4 regions of the Streptomyces phaeolivaceus genome follow, and region 1 is predicted to be linked to each of the others. Evidence: riboswitches for the same ligand, from Rfam matches in the RefSeq annotation. Region 1 holds a riboswitch; each other region holds the start of a gene.

What was found. Region 1 has a riboswitch for cyclic di-AMP ahead of F9278_RS40835 (M23 family metallopeptidase). Riboswitches for the same ligand answer to the same signal wherever they lie in the genome.
Region 2: linked by a shared signal. The riboswitch ahead of F9278_RS22355 (M23 family metallopeptidase) and the one ahead of F9278_RS40835 (M23 family metallopeptidase) in region 1 are both predicted to bind cyclic di-AMP.
Region 3: linked by a shared signal. The riboswitch ahead of F9278_RS05770 (C40 family peptidase) and the one ahead of F9278_RS40835 (M23 family metallopeptidase) in region 1 are both predicted to bind cyclic di-AMP.
Region 4: linked by a shared signal. The riboswitch ahead of F9278_RS31165 (C40 family peptidase) and the one ahead of F9278_RS40835 (M23 family metallopeptidase) in region 1 are both predicted to bind cyclic di-AMP.

What each region holds. Positions count from the first base shown of each region.
Region 1 covers NZ_CP045096.1:8,956,386-8,961,314, forward strand. The annotation lists gene F9278_RS40830 (alpha-galactosidase) at 1-1,642, shown strand, start outside; cyclic di-AMP (ydaO/yuaA leader) riboswitch at 1,944-2,102, shown strand; gene F9278_RS40835 (M23 family metallopeptidase) at 2,107-3,120, shown strand; gene F9278_RS40840 (rhamnogalacturonan lyase family protein) at 3,301-4,929, shown strand, end outside.
Region 2 covers NZ_CP045096.1:4,759,515-4,764,443, reverse strand. The annotation lists gene F9278_RS22365 (GTP cyclohydrolase II) at 1-118, shown strand, start outside; gene F9278_RS22360 (PP2C family protein-serine/threonine phosphatase) at 341-1,471, shown strand; cyclic di-AMP (ydaO/yuaA leader) riboswitch at 1,781-1,942, shown strand; gene F9278_RS22355 (M23 family metallopeptidase) at 1,953-3,020, shown strand; gene F9278_RS22350 (aldo/keto reductase) at 3,260-4,204, shown strand; gene F9278_RS22340 (PrsW family intramembrane metalloprotease) at 4,663-4,929, opposite strand, start outside.
Region 3 covers NZ_CP045096.1:1,206,493-1,211,421, reverse strand. The annotation lists gene F9278_RS05790 (8-amino-7-oxononanoate synthase) at 1-922, shown strand, start outside; gene F9278_RS05785 (DUF397 domain-containing protein) at 980-1,204, opposite strand; gene F9278_RS05780 (helix-turn-helix domain-containing protein) at 1,214-2,074, opposite strand; gene F9278_RS05775 (ATP-binding protein) at 2,321-2,779, shown strand; gene F9278_RS05770 (C40 family peptidase) at 2,847-3,320, opposite strand; cyclic di-AMP (ydaO/yuaA leader) riboswitch at 3,324-3,494, opposite strand; gene F9278_RS05765 (hypothetical protein) at 3,867-4,184, opposite strand; gene F9278_RS05760 (ATP-dependent Clp protease proteolytic subunit) at 4,192-4,833, opposite strand.
Region 4 covers NZ_CP045096.1:6,708,248-6,713,176, forward strand. The annotation lists gene F9278_RS31160 (NACHT domain-containing protein) at 1-1,647, shown strand, start outside; gene F9278_RS31165 (C40 family peptidase) at 1,667-2,866, opposite strand; cyclic di-AMP (ydaO/yuaA leader) riboswitch at 2,876-3,048, opposite strand; gene pcrA (DNA helicase PcrA) at 3,300-4,929, shown strand, end outside.

The DNA of each region.
Region 1 (4,929 bases):
CGACTCGGCGACCTGGACACTGCCGCCGCGCGCGGAGGAGTCCTGGCACCTCTCGCAGCTGCACGGCAGGTGGGCGGCCGAGTCCCGGCTCGTGCGCGGCGACCTCACCTACGGCGAGAAAGTCATCGGCAGCCGGCGCGGCCACACCGGGCACCAGCATCTGCCCTGGGTCGCCCTCGACACCGACGCCACCGAGGAGCGCGGCGAGGTCTACGGCTGCGCGCTGGGCTGGTCGGGGTCCTGGCGCATCGCGGTCGCCCAACTCCCGGACGCGCGCGTGCAGATCACCGGCGGCGCCGGCTACGACGAGTCCGGGCTGCTGCGGCTGGAGACGGGGGAGACGTTCACCACGCCCGTCTTCGCCGGCCTGTGGAGCGACGGCGGCTTCGGCGGGGCCAGCCGCGCCTGGCACGCCTACCAGCGGACGTACGTCATCCCGGACGCGGACCAGGACCGGCCGGTGCTCTTCAACTCCTGGGAGGCCACCGAGTTCGACATCTCCGAGGATCAGCAGGGGACGCTGGCGCGGGCGGCGGCGGCCATCGGGGTCGAGCTGTTCGTGGTGGACGACGGCTGGTTCGGGGCGCGTACGAGCGACCGGGCCGGGCTCGGCGACTGGGCGCCCAATCCGGACCGATTCCCGAAGGGGCTCAAGCCGCTCGCCGACTATGTGCACGCCCTCGGGATGCGGTTCGGCATCTGGGTCGAGCCGGAAATGGTCAACCCGGACAGTGAGCTGTACCGGGCGCACCCCGAATGGGCACAGTTCCAACCGGGACGAAAGCGGACGGAGCTGCGCAATCAGCTCGTTCTCAATCTCGCCCGCGAGGACGTTCAGGAATACCTCTGGGAGCGGTTGGACGCGCTTCTCTCCAGCGCGCCGATCGACTATGTGAAGTGGGACTTCAACCGTTGCTTCACCGATGCGGGCTGGCCCGGCGAGCCCTATCCGCAGAAGCTCTGGGTCGAGCATGTGCGCGCCTTCTACGCCCTGCTGGACCGGCTGCGGGCCGCGCATCCGGGGGTGGCGTTCGAGTCGTGCTCGGGCGGCGGCGGCCGGATCGATCTCGGGGTGATGGCGCGGACGGACCAGGTGTGGACGTCCGACAACACCGACCCGCTCGACCGGCTCGCCATCCAGCACGGCTTCAGCCAGATCCATCCGGCCCGGACCATGGCCGCCTGGGTCACCGACAGCCCGAACAACCAGCTCAACGGCCGGGTCAGCTCGCTGCGGTTCCGGTTCGTCAGCGCGATGGCAGGGGTGCTCGGCGTCGGCGGCGACCTCACCGAGTGGACCGAGGAGGAGCTGGCCGAGGCGCGCGGCTGGATCGAGCGGTACAAGGAGATCCGGCCGGTCGTGCAGCGCGGTGATCTCTACCGGCTGCGGCCCCCGACCGGCGGGCTGAGCGCCGTGCAGTACGTCCACGGCGACGAGGTGGTCGTCCTCGCCTGGCTCCAGGCCCAGCACTACGGCGAGCCGCCCGCCCCGCTCCGGCTGCGTGGACTCGACCCGGCGGGGACGTATGAATGCCGCGAAACGGGCGAAGTGCACCGGGGGGCGGTGCTGTTGCATCACGGGATGCGGACGGGGCTGCGCGGTGACTTCGATGCGGCAGTTATCCGCCTGTGTCGCACTTGAGTGATCTGTCCGTAATGCAGCTGTAATTCCAACAAGCCCTGGAATAAAGCCTACTGAGTCGTAGGTGCGTGAGTAGCGTCATATTCGTGACGTTCCGCTGTCGCCATGTTCACGTAATTCTTGGGCGTTTCCAGGGCGGTTGGAAATGCTCAGGACCGGTCTCTAACGGAGCGTGAGCGTGAATTCATGTAAGGCTCAGGGAGGAAGACGCACAGGAAGTCCCAATGGTTGTCTCTGTGGGCACAAGTCGCTTAAGTTCGGCGTCAATCCGGACGGACGCCCAATCCTGCCGCCGACCGGAGCCGCGTACCGACCCGATCCACGGCAGGAGCGGGGGACCCACAGGAATCACCGCCTGTTCCGGTCTCCGGAACGGCTAGGGGTAAAGCCGTGCGCAAGCACGGCCGGACATCTCCAGTCCGCACCCGACAGCTCACCTCGTAGGCGCCGGAGAGGAATTCGCCATGCCCGCGAAGGGTAAGCACCGCCGTCCGAAGTCCCAGCGTTTCACCCGATCGATAGCCGCCGCCGGGACCGGTGGCGCGGCGCTCGCGCTGCCGCTGATCGGAGCCGCGGGCGCCCATGCCGCGACCCCGACCGCCGCCGTCTCCGGGGTGTCCGAGAAGACGGACACCGTCGCCGCCGAGAAGGCCGCGGCACAGGCGGGCGCTCGGATCGAGCAGGCCGAGAAGGCCGCGCAGGCCGAGAAGACCGCCACCAAGAAGGCGGCGACCAAGACCTATTCGGTGAAGGTCGGCGACTACCTCGCGAAGATCGCGGACGAGCAGGACGTCGAGGGCGGCTGGAAGCAGCTGTACTCGGACAACCGTGAGGCGATCGGCTCCGACCCCTCGCTCATCCACCCGGGCCTCAAGCTCAGCATCGACGGCCGGGCGACCTCGGGCGGCTCGTCGCAGTCGTCGAAGCCGCAGCTGTCGCAGTCCTCCAAGGCCGCCGAGTCGTCCGAGTCGTCGCAGTCGTCGAAGTCGGCCGGGACCTCGAAGCAGGAGTCGAAGGACACCCAGGCGTCGACCTCCACGTCGACCGAGCAGTCCTCGTCGTCCAGCGGCTCCGGCTTCAGCGTGCCGATCCAGGGCGCCACCGTCGGCACCGCGTACAAGACCGCCGGCAGCATGTGGTCCAGCGGCTACCACACGGGCGTCGACTTCGTGGCCCCGACCGGGACCACCCTCAAGGCCGTCGGCGCGGGCACCGTCGTCTCCGCCGGCTGGGGCGGCGCGTACGGCAACCAGGTCGTCATCAAGCTCGCCGACGGCTACTACGCCCAGTACGCCCACCTCTCCTCGCTCTCGGTCTCCGCGGGCCAGTCCGTGACCGGCGGCCAGCAGATCGGCCTCTCCGGCGCGACCGGCAACGTCACCGGGCCGCACCTCCACTTCGAGATCCGCACCAGCCCCGACTACGGCTCGGACATCGACCCCCTGGCCTACCTCCGCTCGAAGGGCGTCAGCGTCTGACGGCACCCCCGCCCACCGCGCGCGGTGAAGGCCGGCTCCCGTGATCCGGGGCCGGCCTTCGGCGTTTCATGATCGCCGTGTTGCGGTCTTGTGGCATGGCTGATCAACATCTCGACACTTCCACGAGGCGCGGGAAGAGTGCTCGGCGTAAGCGCTTTCCACCTCGTCGAAGGAGTGTTGGTGCGTACCGCCCGACCCCGAAGAACCCGACCCCGAAGAACCGTCGTCCTCACCGCGACCGCCCTGCTCTTCTCCGCGCCCGCCGGCCATGCCGCCGAGGCACCGCGCAGGGTCGTGGAGAACCTGGACCGCGGCCTGGTCGCCGTGCCGTCCGGGGACGGGACCTTCCTCAGCTGGCGGCTGCTCGGCACGGAGTACGCCCGGTACGGCGACACCGTCGCGTTCAACGTGTACAAGGGCCGCAAGCGGCTGAACCGGGCGCCGATCACCCGGTCGACGACCTTCCAGGACGACAGCCGGGGCACGGGCGCGTACAGCGTGCGGGCCGTCGTCGACGGGCGGGAGGAGAAGCCGGGTCCGGGGTCGGGAGCGAGGCCGGGTCCGGGACCGGACTTCGGCAAGGGGTACGCCGAGATCCCGCTCGCCGCCGCCGACGGATACAGCGTGCAGCACGCCTGGCCCGGTGACCTCGACGGGGACGGACGCTACGAGCTGGTCGTCAGCCGGCTCTCCGGCACCCGGGACCGGCCCGACCTGCTGGAGGCGTACACGCTGACCGGCGAGCGGCTCTGGCGTGTCGACCTCGGACCCGGCTCCTACACCCAGGCAGGCGGGAACGGCGCCAACGACCCGGCGCCCGCCGCGATCAGCGGTTCGACGGCGATCGGCGGATACCGCAACGACGACAACGTGACCGTGTTCGACCTGGACGGCGACGGCCGGGCCGAGGTGCTGGTGCACACGGCCGACGGGACGACCTTCGCGGACGGGGCTCGGGTCGAGGCAGCGTCGCCCGCGAGCCAGTTCGTCTCCGTGGTCGACGGCGCGACCGGCACCGAGCGCGCCCGGCAGCCCGTGCCCGAGGACCTCGTCGCCGACGGCCCCTCCGGCGGCCACTTCGGCATCGCCTACCTCGACGGTGTCCACCCGAGCCTCGTCACCAAACTGGTCACCCGGGTCGGCGCCCGGCGCGGCGCCTTCCGTGTCCTCTTCCAGACCTGGGACTTCGACGGCACGGACCTCACCCGCCGCTGGAAGTACGTCGTCCCCGCGGGCAGCGGCGCCACCAGCTTCCACCAGATCCGTACCGTCGACGTCGACCGCGACGGCAGGGACGAGATCGCCGACGGCAACTACGTGGTGAACGGCGACGGCACGCTCCGGTACGTCGTCGACGGCGCCGGACACGGCGACCGCTTCCACATCGCCGACCTCGACCCCGACCGCCCCGGCCTGGAGGGCTTCGCCATCCAGCAGGCCGAGTTGGGCGTCATCCCGAACTTCCCCTGGTACTACTACGACGCCGACACCGGCGAGCGCCTGGTGACCGGGCGGCATCCGGCGGACTGGGAGAACGACACCGACATCGACGTCGGCCGGGGCAGCACCGGCGACATCGACCCGGACCACCCCGGCTACGAGTACTGGACGTCCACCGCCGACGTCACCGCACCCGGCGCCGGCGTGTACAACGTCCAGGACGGCAAGGTCGCCACGACCACCCCCAGCGTCAACTTCCGTATCTGGTGGGACGGCGACAAGGGCTCGGAGCTGCTGGACCTCACCCATGTCTCCGAGTGGGACCCGGCCACGGAGACCAGTACGAGGATCTTCGACCCGGCCGGAGTC
Region 2 (4,929 bases), 4.2 Mb from region 1:
CACGGGTGTCTTCACCACCGCGCACAACGTCCGCTACCTCCGCGCGAAGGTCCTCCAGACGCAGCACACCCTGCCGTTGCCGGAACTGACGGGCCTCACGGGCCTGACAGCCGGCTGACAAACCCCACCCGCGCCCCCGCCAGGGCCTGTCTCACAATTCCCGCCTGCCTCGCGACGCCATGCACGCTCCCCCACTCTCGGCTTCGCTCGACCGGGAGGTACCCCCACGACGCCGCGACGCCGCCCTCCGGGCGACGACGGGAATTGTCAGACAGGCCCTAGCTAGCCCACTCGGCCCCGCCGAGTAGCCCGGTTCCCGGCCGCCGGAAACCCTGTATCCGTGGGGCAGCGAGAGGGCGCGGAGGGCGTGAGGGAGCCGGGCGGGTGGCGGTTCTCGTACGCCCGTGCGCTCGTCCGCGTCGTCCCCGCACTGCTGATCGCCATCGGCCTCTTCTACGACCACTTCACCCCGAGCGAGTTCACGGCGGTCCCCTTCTTCACCGCCGCGCCCCTGGTGGCGGCCCCGCTCTTCTCGCTGCACGGCACGGTGATCACCGGCGTCGTCTCGGTCGCCGGCATCACCGCCGTACGGATCGTCTACGACGACGCGGGCCATGTGGACGCGATCACCGAGATCGCCACGGTGGCCACCGTCGCCGTACTGGCCGTACTGATCAACCGTCTCGTCCGCCGCAGCGACGCCCGGCTCGCGACCGCCCGGGAGATCGCCGAGGCGGCGCAGCGGGCCGTACTGCCGGTGCCGCAGGAGCGGATCGGCGGGCTGGAGATCGCCGCGCGGTACGAGGCGGCGCAGGCCGGGGCGTCGATCGGGGGCGATCTGTACGCGGTGCAGGACTCGCCCCACGGCGTACGGCTGGTCGTCGGCGATGTGCGCGGCAAGGGGCTGGGGGCGGTGTCGGCGGTGGCGGTGCTGATCGGCGCGTTCCGGGAGGCGGCCGAACAGGAGTCGACGCTCGAGGCGGTGGCCCAGCGGCTGGAACGGGCACTGGCCCGCGAGAGCACCCGGCGGGAGGCCGCGCGCCGGGACGCGGCGGTGAAGTACGAGGGGTTCGTGACGGCCGTACTGGCGGAGTTCCCGCACGGCGCCGGCCGCGCCCGGATCGTCAACCGGGGCCATCCGTCCCCCCTGCTGCTGTACGCCGACGGCACCCTGCGCACCCTGGACGCCCCGCGGCCCGCGCTCCCGCTGGGCATGCAGGACCTGGCCACCTGGCCCGACCGCGCGGAGGAGACCGACTTCCCGCCCGGCGCCACGCTGCTCTTCCACACCGACGGCCTCTCCGAGGCGAGGGACGCGCGAGGTGTCTTCTACGACCCGGCCGCCCGCCTGTCCGGCCGCGCCTTCTCCACCCCGGACGCCCTGCTGACGACCCTGGCGGAGGAGGTGCGCCGGCACACGGGCGGCCGTACGACGGACGACATGGCCCTCTTGGTGGTCCACCGCCCCTGACACACACGTCCCTCCGCACACCCGCCCCCGCACACACGTCTCTCACGTCTCTCACATCTCGCGCCTCCCATCTGTTCGATGTCACCGAGCGTGCCCGTCCGACCGTCCTGCGTATAACAACTGACGTACCGTCAGGACAACTGTTACTCGTGAGTCAATGCCAACTCGCCCGTTTTCGGCCCCTCATGACCCGTAAAGTCCAGCGCGAAAGCCGGAACGATCATTCGGAACAGCTTGGAATGGAGCACTCGTGTCTATTAACGTTCGATAACGCAGCGCGGTCGTCCCAGCCGTCACAAGAGACGGCTCCGTGCTCACGCGCCGAATCCCGCAAGGGAACCGGGGAACCACCACCCTGGGGTGAATCGCACGGAAACCGCCGTGGCAGTACGCACGTCCGGTTTACGCGCGTAGGAGACCTTCCTGCTCCGAACCCGTCAGCTAACCCGGTAGGCGAGGAGGAAGGAAGGAGTACGCCCACGTGGCGTCGAACCGGTCCGCGACCGAAGCCCCGTTCGTGCCGACCCAACGCGAAGGCGAGAGCCAGACGTTCGGTTACGGCAGCTACAGCAGCGACAACGAGGGCCCCTGGCAGGAGTGGAATCCCAGCGAGGACACCCTGCGTCCCGTTCGCGGCCGGCACCGTGTCGCCAAGCCGCGCGGCGTACTCGCCCGTGGCGGACTGGCCCGCAGCTCCACGGTTCTCGGCGTCGGTGTCATAGCCGCCGTCAGCGGAGCCGGTATGGCGAGCGCGCAGTCCGGCAAGGCCCCGGTCTCCATCTCGATGCCCGACATGCCGAACGTCGGCTCGGTCTTCGAGGACGAGCCCGAGGCCGAGACGCCGGAGCCCGAGGCCTCCACCTCCCCGCTCAGCAACGCCGGTCTGATCGCCACCGACACCGCCCAGGGCACGGCGGACGCCGGTGAGGCGCTGCGCGCCCGGATCATCGCGCAGGCCGAGTCCCAGCAGGACGCGTTCGACAAGGCCGCCGCCGAGGCCGCCCAGACCGCCGCCGCGGACAAGGCCGCCGAGCAGGCCGCCAAGGAGAAGAAGGAAGCCGAGGCCAAGGAGGCCGCCGCCGAGAAGAAGGCGGCCGAGGAGGCGGAGAAGAAGAAGGAAGCTGAACGCATCGCGGCCCTCGCGGGCCAGTTCACGCTTCCCACCTCCTCCTACACCCTCACCTCCACCTTCGGCCAGGCGGGCCCGTACTGGTCCTCCGGCTACCACACCGGCCTGGACTTCGCGGCCCCCACCGGCACCCTGATCAAGGCCGTCGGCAGCGGCACGATCACGCAGGCCGGCTACGAGGGCTCGTACGGCTACAAGACCGTCCTCACCCTCGATGACGGCACCGAGATCTGGTACGCCCACCAGTCCTCCATCGGCGTTAGCGTCGGCCAGAAGGTCACCACCGGCGACGTCATCGGCCGCGTGGGCGCCACCGGCAACGTCACCGGCGCCCATCTCCACATGGAGGTCCACCCCGGCGGCTCGGCCAGCGGCATCGACCCGGCGGCCTGGCTCCGCAGCAAGGGCGTCACCCCGTAGGACCACCCCCGCTCCCCGGAGCACAACAACAACGACGCCGCGCGGGCCACGGGCCTACGCGGCGTTCGCCATGCCGGGGCGAGACGGGACGGTAAGAGGACGAGGCACCCCTCCCCCTCCCCCTCCCCCTCCCCCTCTCCCCCTCTCTCCCCCCCTCTCTCCCCTTCTCTCTCCTCCCTTCACGTGCTGTTCATGGTGGGGCGGAATGCGAGGGTCCGGGCCGGGGGTTGACGCCCTACATGACTTCTCTTCGCAAGCTGGGCACGTCCGACATCGAGGTCTTCCCGCTCTCCCTCGGGGGCAACGTCTTCGGCTGGACGGCGGACGAGGCACAGTCCTTCGCCGTCCTCGACGCCTACAAGGCGGCCGGGGGCAACTTCGTCGACACGGCCGACGCCTACTCGGCGTGGGTGGAGGGCAACGAGGGCGGTGAGTCCGAGCGGATCATCGGCAAGTGGGTCAAGGCTCGCGGCAACCGCGCCGACGTGGTCATCGCGACCAAGGTGAGCCAGCACCCCGAGTACCCGGGCCTGACGGCGGCCAACATCAAGGCCGCGGCCGACGCCTCCCTCGCCCGCCTCGGCACGGACTACATCGACCTCTACTACACCCACTTCGACCAGCCCGAGGTGCCCGTCGAGGAGATCATCACCGCCCTCGACGAGCTGGTGAAGGCCGGCAAGGTCCGCGCGATAGCCGCGTCCAACATCACCCCCGAGCGCCTGAAGGCCTCCCTGGACTTCTCGGCCGCCGAGGGCCTGGCCCGCTATGTCGCCCTCCAGCCCCACTACAACCTGGTCTCCCGCGACACCTACGAGGGCGCCCTCCAGACCGTCGCCGCCGACGCGGGCCTCTCCGCCGTCCCGTACTTCGGCCTGGCCAAGGGCTTCCTCACGGGCAAGTACCGCCCCGGCACGACCGTCGACAGCCCCCGGGCGGCGGGCGCGGGTGCCTACCTCGAAACGCCGACCGGTACGCGGGTCCTCGCCGCGCTCGACGAGATCGCCGAGGCCCGGGGTGCCGCCCACGCGACCGTGGCGCTGGCCTGGCTCGCCGCCCAGCCGACCGTCGCCGCCCCCATCGCCTCCGCCCGCACCCTCGACCAACTCCCGGCCCTCCTGGCCGTCCCCGACCTCACCCTGACCCCCGAGGAACTGACCCACCTGACCAAGGCATCGGCGTAACTCCGACCCAACTCCGCGTACGTCCGCCTACGACAGCGTACGTCCGCCTATGGCCGCGTACGTCCGCCTACGACAGCGTACGTCCGCCTACGACAGCGTACGTCCGCCTACGACAGCGTACGTCCGCCTACGGCCGTCGGGATCCGCCTCTCGTTGCACATGGCACCCGGCGGCCGGTGCCGGGCCGAGCCGGGTCGCGCGACCCGGCGCTCACGGGGCACCGCCTGCGCCCACCCGTGCCGCCCCAGCGGCACGATTGCCCGCGGCTATAGCCGCGGGCACCCCGTACGGCGGGTCAGGGGCGTACGGCGAGAAGGGGGCGTGTCGGGGGGTGTCCGCCCGCAGCGGTTGGCGCGTCAACTCGTCCCACTTCTCAGCCAACCGATTCCGCGCCGTTCCGAGGACGGACACCCCCCGGCGCGCCCCCGACCCACCCACGCCCCCACGCCCCCACGCCCCTAGGACCGATACGGGTTGTACACGGCATAAGCCGACACCCCGTAGCCCACAGGCTGCGGATACCCCGACCCATACCCGCCGTACCCGTACCCACCGCCGTACCCGTACCCACCGCCGTACCCGTACCCACCGCCGTACCCATACCCGGACCACCCCCCGGCCCCCACCTCCCGCCCCGCAAACCCCATGGCCGACCGAGCCACCTCCCGCCTCCGCCACAGCTCGAACAACAACTCCCGCTCCCGCAGAGCGAAGTCACCCCCGGC
Region 3 (4,929 bases), 7.7 Mb from region 1:
CGGCACCACCGAGCTGCACGGCGAGCTGGAGCGGGAACTCGCCGACTTCTGCGGCTTCGAGGCCGCCCTCGTCTTCTCCTCCGGCTACGCCGCCAACCTCGCCGCCGTCACCGCGCTCGCCCCGCACGGCTCCCTGATCGTCTCGGACGCGGGCAACCACGCCTCGCTCATCGACGGCTGCCGGCTGGCCCGGGGCACCACCCAGGTCGTCGCCCACGCCGACCCGGAGTCGGTCCGCAAGGCACTGGGCACGGGCGGCGGGGTGCCCGCCGTCGCCGTCTCCGACACCGTCTTCTCCGTGGACGGGGACGCCGCCCCGCTGGCCGCCCTCGCCGCCGTCTGCCGGGAGTACGGCGCCGGGCTGATCGTGGACGACGCCCACGGACTCGGCGTCCTGGGCGACGGGGGCCGGGGCGCGCCGTACGCGGCGGGGCTCGCGGGCGACCCCGACGTGGTCGTGACGGTCACGCTGTCGAAGTCGCTGGGCAGCCAGGGCGGTGCCGTCCTCGGCCCGGCCCACGTCATCGACCATCTGGTCAACGCGGCCCGGACGTTCATCTTCGACACCGGCCTCGCCCCGGCCGCGACCGGCGCGGCGCTCGCCGCGCTGCGGCTGCTGCGCCGGGAGCCGCAACGGGCCGCGCGGGCCCGTGCGGTGGCGCGGGAGCTGCACACACGGCTGACGGCGTCGGGCCATGAAGCGGTGCGGCCCGACGCCGCCGTGGTGTCCGTACGCGCGCCGTCGCCGGATCAGGCGGTCCGATGGGCGGCCAACTGCCGGGCGGCGGGTCTCGCCGTCGGCTGTTTCCGCCCACCGTCCGTGCCCGACGGCGTCTCACGGCTGCGGTTGACCGCCCGCGCGGATCTCACACAGGGGCAGATCGATCGAGCCGTGGGGATCATCGGCGATACGCGACCGTGAGTCGGCGTCCCGGCCGAGCGTCGCCACGAGCGGAAGCGCACACGCTGTCGGTGGTGGTCACCGCAGCGTGGTGATGAATCCCTCCCAGGCGTCGGGGTCGAACAGCAGGGCGGGCCCCGCCGTGTTCTTGGAGTCGCGTACGGCCACCAGACCGGCCCAGCGGCCGGGCCCGGGACGGGCCGTCTCCACGCAGTTGTTCATTCCGGTGCTGCGACTGCTGCGCAGCCATCGCACTCCGCGCAGTTCGGTACTGGTGGTTACGTTCCGAGGCAGTGCGGACATGGTGCCTCCTTACGCGCCGGTGGCTAGTCCGGCGATGTAATCCAACGAGTCCTCGGGCGAAAGGGCGTGGATCTGAAGGGCGTTGAAGGCCTCGACATACGCCTTGAGGTCTTCTTTCCGTTCGAGGTAGAGGCTACTCGTCAAGTGGTCGAGAACAACCACGTCCAGATCAGATGTGCTCCGAAACGAGAAAATTACGAAAGGGCCGGTGACGCCGATATGCGCCCCGGCAGTGAACGGGAGCACCTGCAGTCGCACTTGGGGAAGCCGCGCCGCCTCGACCAGATGGACCAGCTGCCGCGTCATGATCTCCGGGCCACCCACCTCACGTCGGAGAACGCCCTCGTCGAGCACCGCGCTCAGCCTCATCGGCGGGCTCCCGCGCAGAACCTCCTGCCGCGCGAGCCGCACCTCCACGAGCGCGTCGATTTTGTCGTCTTCCAGCCCCTCCACCGCGGCCCGGGTCACCGCCCGCGCGTACTCGGGGATCTGCAGCAGCCCCGGCACCACCGAGGTCTCCAGCGTCCGCATCCCCCCGGCCTGCGACTCCAGACTGATGAAGTCCCGGTACGTCGGCGGCAGTACGCCCCGGTACGCGTGCCACCAGTTGTGCCGCCCGCCGCCGTCCTCGGAGCCCGCCAACGCCAGGAGCAGCTCCCGTAATTCGGTGTCGTCCACCCCGTACGCGTCCAGCAGCTTGCGTACGTCCGCGGGCTTCACCCCGCTGGCGCCCGTCTCGATCCGGCTCACCTTGGACTGGTGCCAGCCCACGCGGTCGGCCGCCTCGATACTGGTGAGCGCGGAACGGGTGCGCAGCACACGCAACTCGGCACCGAGCTTGCGGCGGCGTACCGCCGGACCGTACTGCATGGGATTCTCCTTCCGCCCGGCGCGCGAAGTCGGGGTGACGACAGAGGATGGACGAAGACCCCACCCGAATACGGTCGGCCGTCGGATAGTTCACCGCTTCGAGCGACAGATATATGCATATCTTGGTGGATCGCACCCGAGACAGCCCAGGTAGTGGCAGTCTGGCGCGAAGCACCAGTCCGGGACCGTAGTCGAACCATCCGCTCCCTGTCGGACACCGGTCCCGTGGGAAAGGGACGCCTCGCCATGGCAGATCACCTGGAAGCATCCGTCACTCTGCCGAGCGATCCCGCCTCGGTGTCCGCCGCCCGGAACTACGTCGCCGGCGTGCTCGCCGAATGGGGCCTGCCGGGCGACACCGACATCGCGGAGACCGTGCGCCTGATCGTGTCCGAACTCGCCACCAACGCCGTCCAGCACACCCTGGGCCAGTCGCCCACCTTCACCGTGGACCTCGCCCTCGACCGGGACGAGCACCTGCGCATCGGCGTCACCGACAGCCATCCACGCTTCCCGAAACGACTGCCGGCCGCCGTCCAACAGGACAACGGCCGGGGCATGGTCATCATCCGCTGGCTGACCGCCGAATGCGGCGGCAGGCTGAGCGTCAGACCCACTCGGGAGGGCGGCAAGACGGTGGCGATCGAACTTCCGTGGACGGTCCCCGTGCAACCGGTCACGGCGGGCGGTCCGCAGGAGACATGAGGACCGCGATCGGCGCGCACCAGAGGCGTCGGGGGCGGCGGAGCGCTCCGCCGCCCCCGACGGTGGGTCAGCGGACCCGGCCGTACCAGACGTTCTTCGTCCAGAGCTTCTGCAGCCGGACGACGTCACCCGTCTTCGGCGAGTGCCAGATCTTTCCCTTCCCCGCGTAGATACCGACGTGATAGACGCTCGAACCGGAGTGGAGGAAGACGAGGTCTCCGAGCTTGCGGTTGCTCGCGGAGATGTGCTTCGTCTTGTTGTACTGCTGCTGAGCAGTACGGGGCAGCTTCTTGCCCGCCTTCTTGAACGAGTAGAGCGTCAGCCCTGAGCAGTCGAACCTGCCCGGACCCGTGGCGCCGTACTTGTAAGGGGAGCCCTTCTTGGAAGCCGCGACCTTGAGTGCCTTCGACGCCACTGTGGCGGCCTCGGCGCCGGATGCGGCGCCCGGGACCACGATGCTGCCGCTCACTGCGGCGATGGTGAGAGCCGAGGCCGTGCCGGCCCGGGTCAACAGCGACGGGACACGATTCAGCGCAGTCATGCGCAACCCTTCGTCAGCCGCCTGTGAAGGATGACCTGTCGGATTCGGGCTGGCGAAGTTGCCCGGCCGCTGACGCGGCTTCACCCCAAGGGCTGCTCGGCCCGGTCATGGGTTGACCGTTCCGGCGACCCGTCGTGCTTGGGTCCTCCACTCCTGCCGATGCACTCCTGTCGACCGGTCATCCGGGTAGCGGCAGGACTCGGCGTCCACCCGGATCGCCCCGCCGCTGCGGCGGGGGCTTGTCGTCAGGAAGGGATCTTGGCGCACGGACGTCCGAAAATCCCAACGGAACCATGGATTTGTGGTCTTACTCACCACTCCCCCGTTCGGGTGGACAGGGGGATTTCGGCGGGTGTGTCCAAGTGGCCGAGGAGGTCCGCACCAGCACCGGAATGGCGTGCTCCGGCCATGTACCAGGCGTGTTGCGCAACTTGACAGGTCCTTGCGACGTATGGGCCGATGGGTCGATCGCGGTAGGCCGTCCGAAGGGCGTGAAACCCGGACCGGACGCCCCGTCAGTAGTACGGCGCGCGGGCCTGGATCGGTTCAGGTCGGTGAGTCCTCCGGTTCCGGGGGCAGGGCCACCCGGCCGGCCCGCCGTTCGCCGTCGAGGACCCGCAGGGCCCGCGCGAGCGTCGGGGCGTGCACCTCGTTCTCCCCGCGCCTGTGCATCAGTTCGAGCGCCTCGCGCAGGGCGATCGCCTTCGCGACGAGCGCCTGCGCCGCACGCAACCCGCGGTAGGTGTCGCCCGGACGGGCCGGATTGATCCGGCCGAGCAGATCGACCACGTCCAGGTAACGGTCGATCAGCTCCGCCTCGGCGCGGGTGAGCGCGGGCAGCGGCGGCAGTTCGGGTGGCAGCATCCGCGCCTCACCTCGCGCCGGGGAGCGTGGGCGAGCCCTTGCGGCTCCGGATCACCCGGTCGGCCAACCCGTACGCCACCGCCGCCTCGGCGTCGAGGAACAGGTCCCGCTCGATGTCGGCGGCGATCCGCTCCGGGCCGCGCCCCGTGTGCCGGACGAGCATCTCCTCCAGCATCCGGCGGTTGCGCGTCAACTCCGCCGCCTGGATGACCAGATCACTCGTCTGCCCCTCGATCCGGTCGGTCGTCCCCGGCTGGTGGATCAGCACCCGCGCCCCCGGCAGCATGAACCGCTTGCCGGGCGTGCCCGCCGCCAGCAGCACCGCGGCGGCCGAACCCGCCTGCCCCAGACAGACGGTCTCCACATCGCAGGTGACGAACCGGATCGTGTCGTAGAGCGCCGTCATCGCGCTGAACGAGCCGCCCGGCGAATTGATGTACAGCGAGATGTCGCGGTCCGGCGCCTGGTACTCGAGATGCATGAACTGCGCCATCACGTCGTTCGCCGACGTGTCGTCGATCGGTGTCCCGAGGAACACGATCCGTTCCTCCAGCAGCTTCGAGTACGGGTCCATCGTCCGGTGACCCGCACCGGTGCGCTCGGTGAACTCGGGCAGCACATGTCGGGCCGACGGTCGGTTCGCGGGCATGGGGACGCCTCCTCTGGAACGGCTTCTGTACAGAATGTACAGGACGTACGAGGGGCTGGGGAGGGGCCCGGCGAGAGACGGCGCCCCGCGAACGGG
Region 4 (4,929 bases), 2.2 Mb from region 1:
CTGCCGGTGGGTCGCGGCCACCAGAGCCTCAGCTTTCCCACGATCGACCCCTCCCGCCTCACCGGAATCCGCCGCTCCGACCAGTTCGTGGCCACTGAGGCGGCGCGGCAGACCGAGTACCACCTGAGGCAACTGGAGAGCGCCAGCCTCGGAGTGAGCGGGCCACGCGGGGCCGGCAAGAGCAGTCTCATGCAACGGTTCTGCGCACCCGACGCGGCGACCGCCGCCGACGACCTGCTCGTGCTGGTGCCCGCCCCGACGTCGTACGACCCGCGGGAGTTCCTGATCCACCTCTTCGCGGAGGTGTGCCGCAGGATCACCGGAGTGGAGGCGGCCGATGACGGGCCGCCCGGGACCGAGCCGACCCGCTGGAAGGCACGGGCGCAGCGGATCGGGGCGGCCTTCGCCGTGGTCGCCGGGGTGCTCACCTGCGTCGGGGCGTTCCTGTGGCCGCAGCTCACCGAACTCGGGCAGTCGTGGTCCGTGGATCGGCCGCTGCTCGTCGGAATCGGCGGAGCCGTGACCGCGGTCGTCGGTATCGGGTGGGCCCTGGTGCTCTCAGGGCGTTCCACGCGCAGGCACGAACGACGCACCGGAGCCGCGGAAGCCGCTGCCCTGCGCCATCTGCGCACCCTCCACTACCAACTGACCGTCATGCGCACCCGGACCAACCAGCTCGCGCTCCCCGCCGGCCTCCAACTCGCCGACGCGCGGCAGGTCCAGCACACGGAACAGGTGTTGACCTATCCCGAACTGGTCGCACGGTTCCGGGCGTTGCTCGATCTCGTCGCGCTGGAACGGCGCCCGCTCGGCGGCCGGGTCGTGATCGGGATCGACGAACTGGACAAACTCGGCAGCGCCGAGGAGGCCGAGCGGTTCCTGAACGACCTCAAGGTCGTCTTCGGTATTCAGGGATGCCATTTCCTGGTCGCCGTCTCCGAGGACGCGCTCACCGCGTTCGGGCGGCATGTGCTCGACGTGCGGACCGCGTTCGACAGTGCCTTCGACAAGGTCGTGGCCGTGCCGCCGCTCGACCTGGCACAGGCCCGCAGCCTGCTGGAACTGCGCGGTGTCTGGTTGCCCGAGCCCTACCTGTGGCTGTGCCAGGTGCTCTCCGGCGGGCTGCCGCGCGATCTGCTGCGTGCCGTGATGAGCCTCGCCGGTGCCAAGGCCCTGCGTGATGTCGGTGAACTCGCGCCTCTGGCCAGGGAACTGATCACCGAGGACGCGTACGCCGTACTGTCCGCGCAGTCCCGCTACGCGGCGACCCTGGCCGGTGACCACGCGCCTGCGGCCGCGCGCTGGATCGGCGAGGTCTCACAGGCGCCCGTGGACGCCGTCGAATGGGAACAACTGATCTATACGATGCCCGCGATTCCCTCGGACGAGTACGAGACCCGCCGGGCCGCGGACCAGGTCCGGTCCTATCTCGCCCTGGGCGCGACCCTTCTGCGCACCTTCACCGACAGCGACGCCTCCGATCTCGCGCAGCGCCTCGACTGGCTGCGGTCCGCCGGTCCCGGGCCCCTGGGCCGGCTCACCACCGCCCGCGCCAAGCTCGCCGCGGAACCCGACGCGGCGTGGGCGGCGGTGAACCGCTATCGGCGCGAGATACCCCGCATGCTGGAGCTGCCCGGACGGACCTGACCGGGCTGTCGCCCTGCCGTCACGCCGGTCGCACCACGCTGTGGATCGAGGACTCGCCGTCGTAGAAGACCGACTCCTCGCGGACGTATGTGCCCGGCTTGGGGGCGTGGATCATCATGCCGTTGCCGATGTAGAGGCCGACGTGGCCGATGTTGTCGTAGAAGAAGATCAGGTCGCCGGGCCTGGCGTTCGACAGGGAGACGGTGGTGCCCGTGTTGACCTGGTCGTAGGTGGTGCGGGGGAGGTCGACGCCGGCGGCCTTCCAGGCGGCCTGGGTGAGGCCGGAGCAGTCGTAGGAGCCGGGGCCGGTGGCGCCCCAGACGTACGGCTTGCCGATCTGTGCGCGGGCGCGGGCGAGGGCCTTGGCGGCCTTCGAGGCGTAGGTGGAGTCCTCGGCCGGGGCGGCGGTCTCGGTGGATGTCTCCGTGCCGGCGGAGGCCTCCTCCTGGACCGTTCCCTGGGTTCCCTGAGTCTCCTGGCTCCCCTGGGTGTTCTGGGTCGGCTGGGCTGTCGCCGTCTGCTGCCGGGTGAGTTCCTCCGCCTTGCGGTCGGCCTCCTCCTGCTCGCGCTTCTCGATCGCGGCGAGCCGGGCCTTCTCCTCGGCGGTGAGGCTGGAGAGCAGTTCACGGGCCTCGGCCAGCTTCGCCTGGACCTTGGCCTTGCTGGTCTTGAGGGCGTTCTGTGACTCGGTGAGCTGTTCGAGGCTGTCGCTCGCCTCCTGGCGCTGCTCCGTCGCCTCGGCCTGCTCGGTGACGTACGAGTCGACGGCGTCCTTCTGACGGTCCGTCAACCGGTCCATCAGCTGGTTCTGGTCGAAGTAGTCCTGCGGGTTGTCCGCCAGGAGCAGCGAGGCCTGGTCGGGGGCGGCCGCGCCGTTGCGGTACTGGGCCGCGGCGAACGAACCCAGCTCCTCCCGCGCCTCGTTGAGCTTCTCCGTGCGCTTGGCGACGGTTTCGAGGAGGGTGTCGACCTGCTTCTTCTGCTTGGTCGTCTTCTCCTTGGCCGCGTTGTAGTTCTCGGTCGCCGACCCGGCCTGGCGGTAGAGGTCGTCGACCTTCTTCTCGACTTCCTCCAGGCTCGGCCTGTCGTCGGTCGACGGCGCGGCCGTGGCCGTCTGCGAGAGCAGGGCCACGGAGGTGAGGGCGGCGGTGGCGAGAGCGGGGGTGCGGATGCCCGCGCGCGTCCGGCCGGCCGGACGCGGCTTGCGGTGCGGCGCCATGGTTCGGCGTCTCCTTCCGTTGTCCGCCTACCGAGTTAGCTGTCGGGTTCGGGCGCAAGCTTCGGAAGGTTTGCCCTACGACCCTTGCCGCGTGCGGCGGTCGGGTCGATTCACCCCAGAGGTCGGTGGGTCCCCGGCTCCGGCGCCGACGGAAGGCGTACCGGACTCGGCGGAGGCCGTGCGGCCCGGCGACGTTCGCCGGTTGGGTCGTACGGTCCTAGGGAAAAAGCTAGCCAACTCGTGTGGCCCGTGTGAAGGTTGATGTTCGATATGCCTGATACGTTTTCGTGACCTTAGCCTCTTCGGCGCGACAGACGGTAGGATCGATCGCTCACCGTCGCGCGGCGGTCGCGGTGCGTGGCGAGTGTGTACGGTTGTGAACTTCCCGGGGCGGCCTCCCGCTGTCAGTGGGGGCGCCTAGACTCGGAGAGCGATGAGCAGCCTCTTTGACGACAGCTTTCTGGCGGACCTCCAGGCCCCCCGCGGCCACGCGGAGGAACCCCCGCCGCCGCCCGAGGACGATCACGTACCGGAGCCGCTTCCGGACGATCTGTTCGGCGGGAAGTTCGACGCGCCACCGGACCGGGACGCGTACTACCGCGACGGCGCCCCCCGCCCCGCGATCGACGCGGCGGCGCTCCTGGACGGGCTGAACGAGAACCAGCGCGCGGCCGTGGTGCATGCCGGGTCCCCCCTGCTCATCGTCGCCGGCGCCGGCTCGGGCAAGACCCGGGTGCTCACCCATCGCATCGCCCATCTGCTGGGCGAGCGGCGGGTCCATCCCGGCCAGATCCTCGCGATCACCTTCACCAACAAGGCCGCCGGTGAGATGAAGGAGCGCGTCGAGCAGCTCGTCGGCCCGCGCGCCAACGCCATGTGGGTCATGACCTTCCACAGCGCGTGCGTACGGATCCTGCGCCGGGAGAGCAAGAAGCTCGGCTTCACCTCCTCCTTCTCCATCTACGACGCCGCCGACAGCAAGCGGCTGATGGCGCTCGTCTGCCGTGATCTGGACCTCGACCCGAAGCGCTTCCCGCCCAAGTCCTTCAGCGCCAAGATCTCGAACCTGAAGAACGAGCTGATCGACGAGGAGGACTTCGCCGCCCAGGCCTCCGACGGCTTCGAGAAGACCCTCGCCCAGGCCTACGCGATGTACCAGTCCCGCCTCCGCGAGGCGAACGCGCTGGACTTCGACGACCTGATCATGACGACGGTCAATCTGCTGCGCGCCTTCCCGGACGTCGCCGAGCACTACCGCCGCCGCTTCCGGCATGTCCTCGTCGACGAGTACCAGGACACCAACCATGCCCAGTACGCCCTGGTCAGAGTGCTGGTCGGCACCTCCGAGCACCCGGTCGACGTCCCGCCCAACGAGTGGGACGTACCGCCCGCCGAGCTGTGCGTCGTGGGTGACGCCGACCAGTCGATCTACGCCTTCCGCGGTGCGACCATCCGCAACATCCTCCAGTTCGAGGAGGACTACCCGGACGCGACGACGATCCTGCTGGAGCAGAACTACCGCTCCACGCAGACGATTCTGAGCGCGGCCAACGCGGTCATCGAGCGCAACGAGTCCCGCCGCCCCAAGAACCTGTGGACCAACGCGGGCGCGGGCGCCCAGATCACCGGCTATGTCGCCGACACCGAGCACGACGAGGCCCAGTTCGTCGCCGACGAGATAGACCGACTGACGGACGCGGGCGACGCGAAGGCCGGAGACGTCGCCGTCTTCTACCGGACCAACGCCCAGTCCCGTGTCTTCGAAGAGATCTTCATCCGCGTCGGCCTGCCCTACAAGGTCGTCGGCGGCGTCCGCTTCTACGAGCGCAAGGAGGTCCGGGACGTCCTCGCCTACCTGCGCGTTCTCGCCAACCCGGAGGACTCCGTCCCGCTGCGCCGCATCCTCAACGTGCCCAAGCGCGGCATCGGGGACCGCGCCGAGGCGATGATCGACGCCCTCTCGCAGCGCGAGAAGATCAGCTTCCCGCAGGCCCTGAAGCGCGTCGACGAGGCGTACGGCATGGCGTCCCGCTCGACCAACGCCGTCAAGCGGTTCAACACGC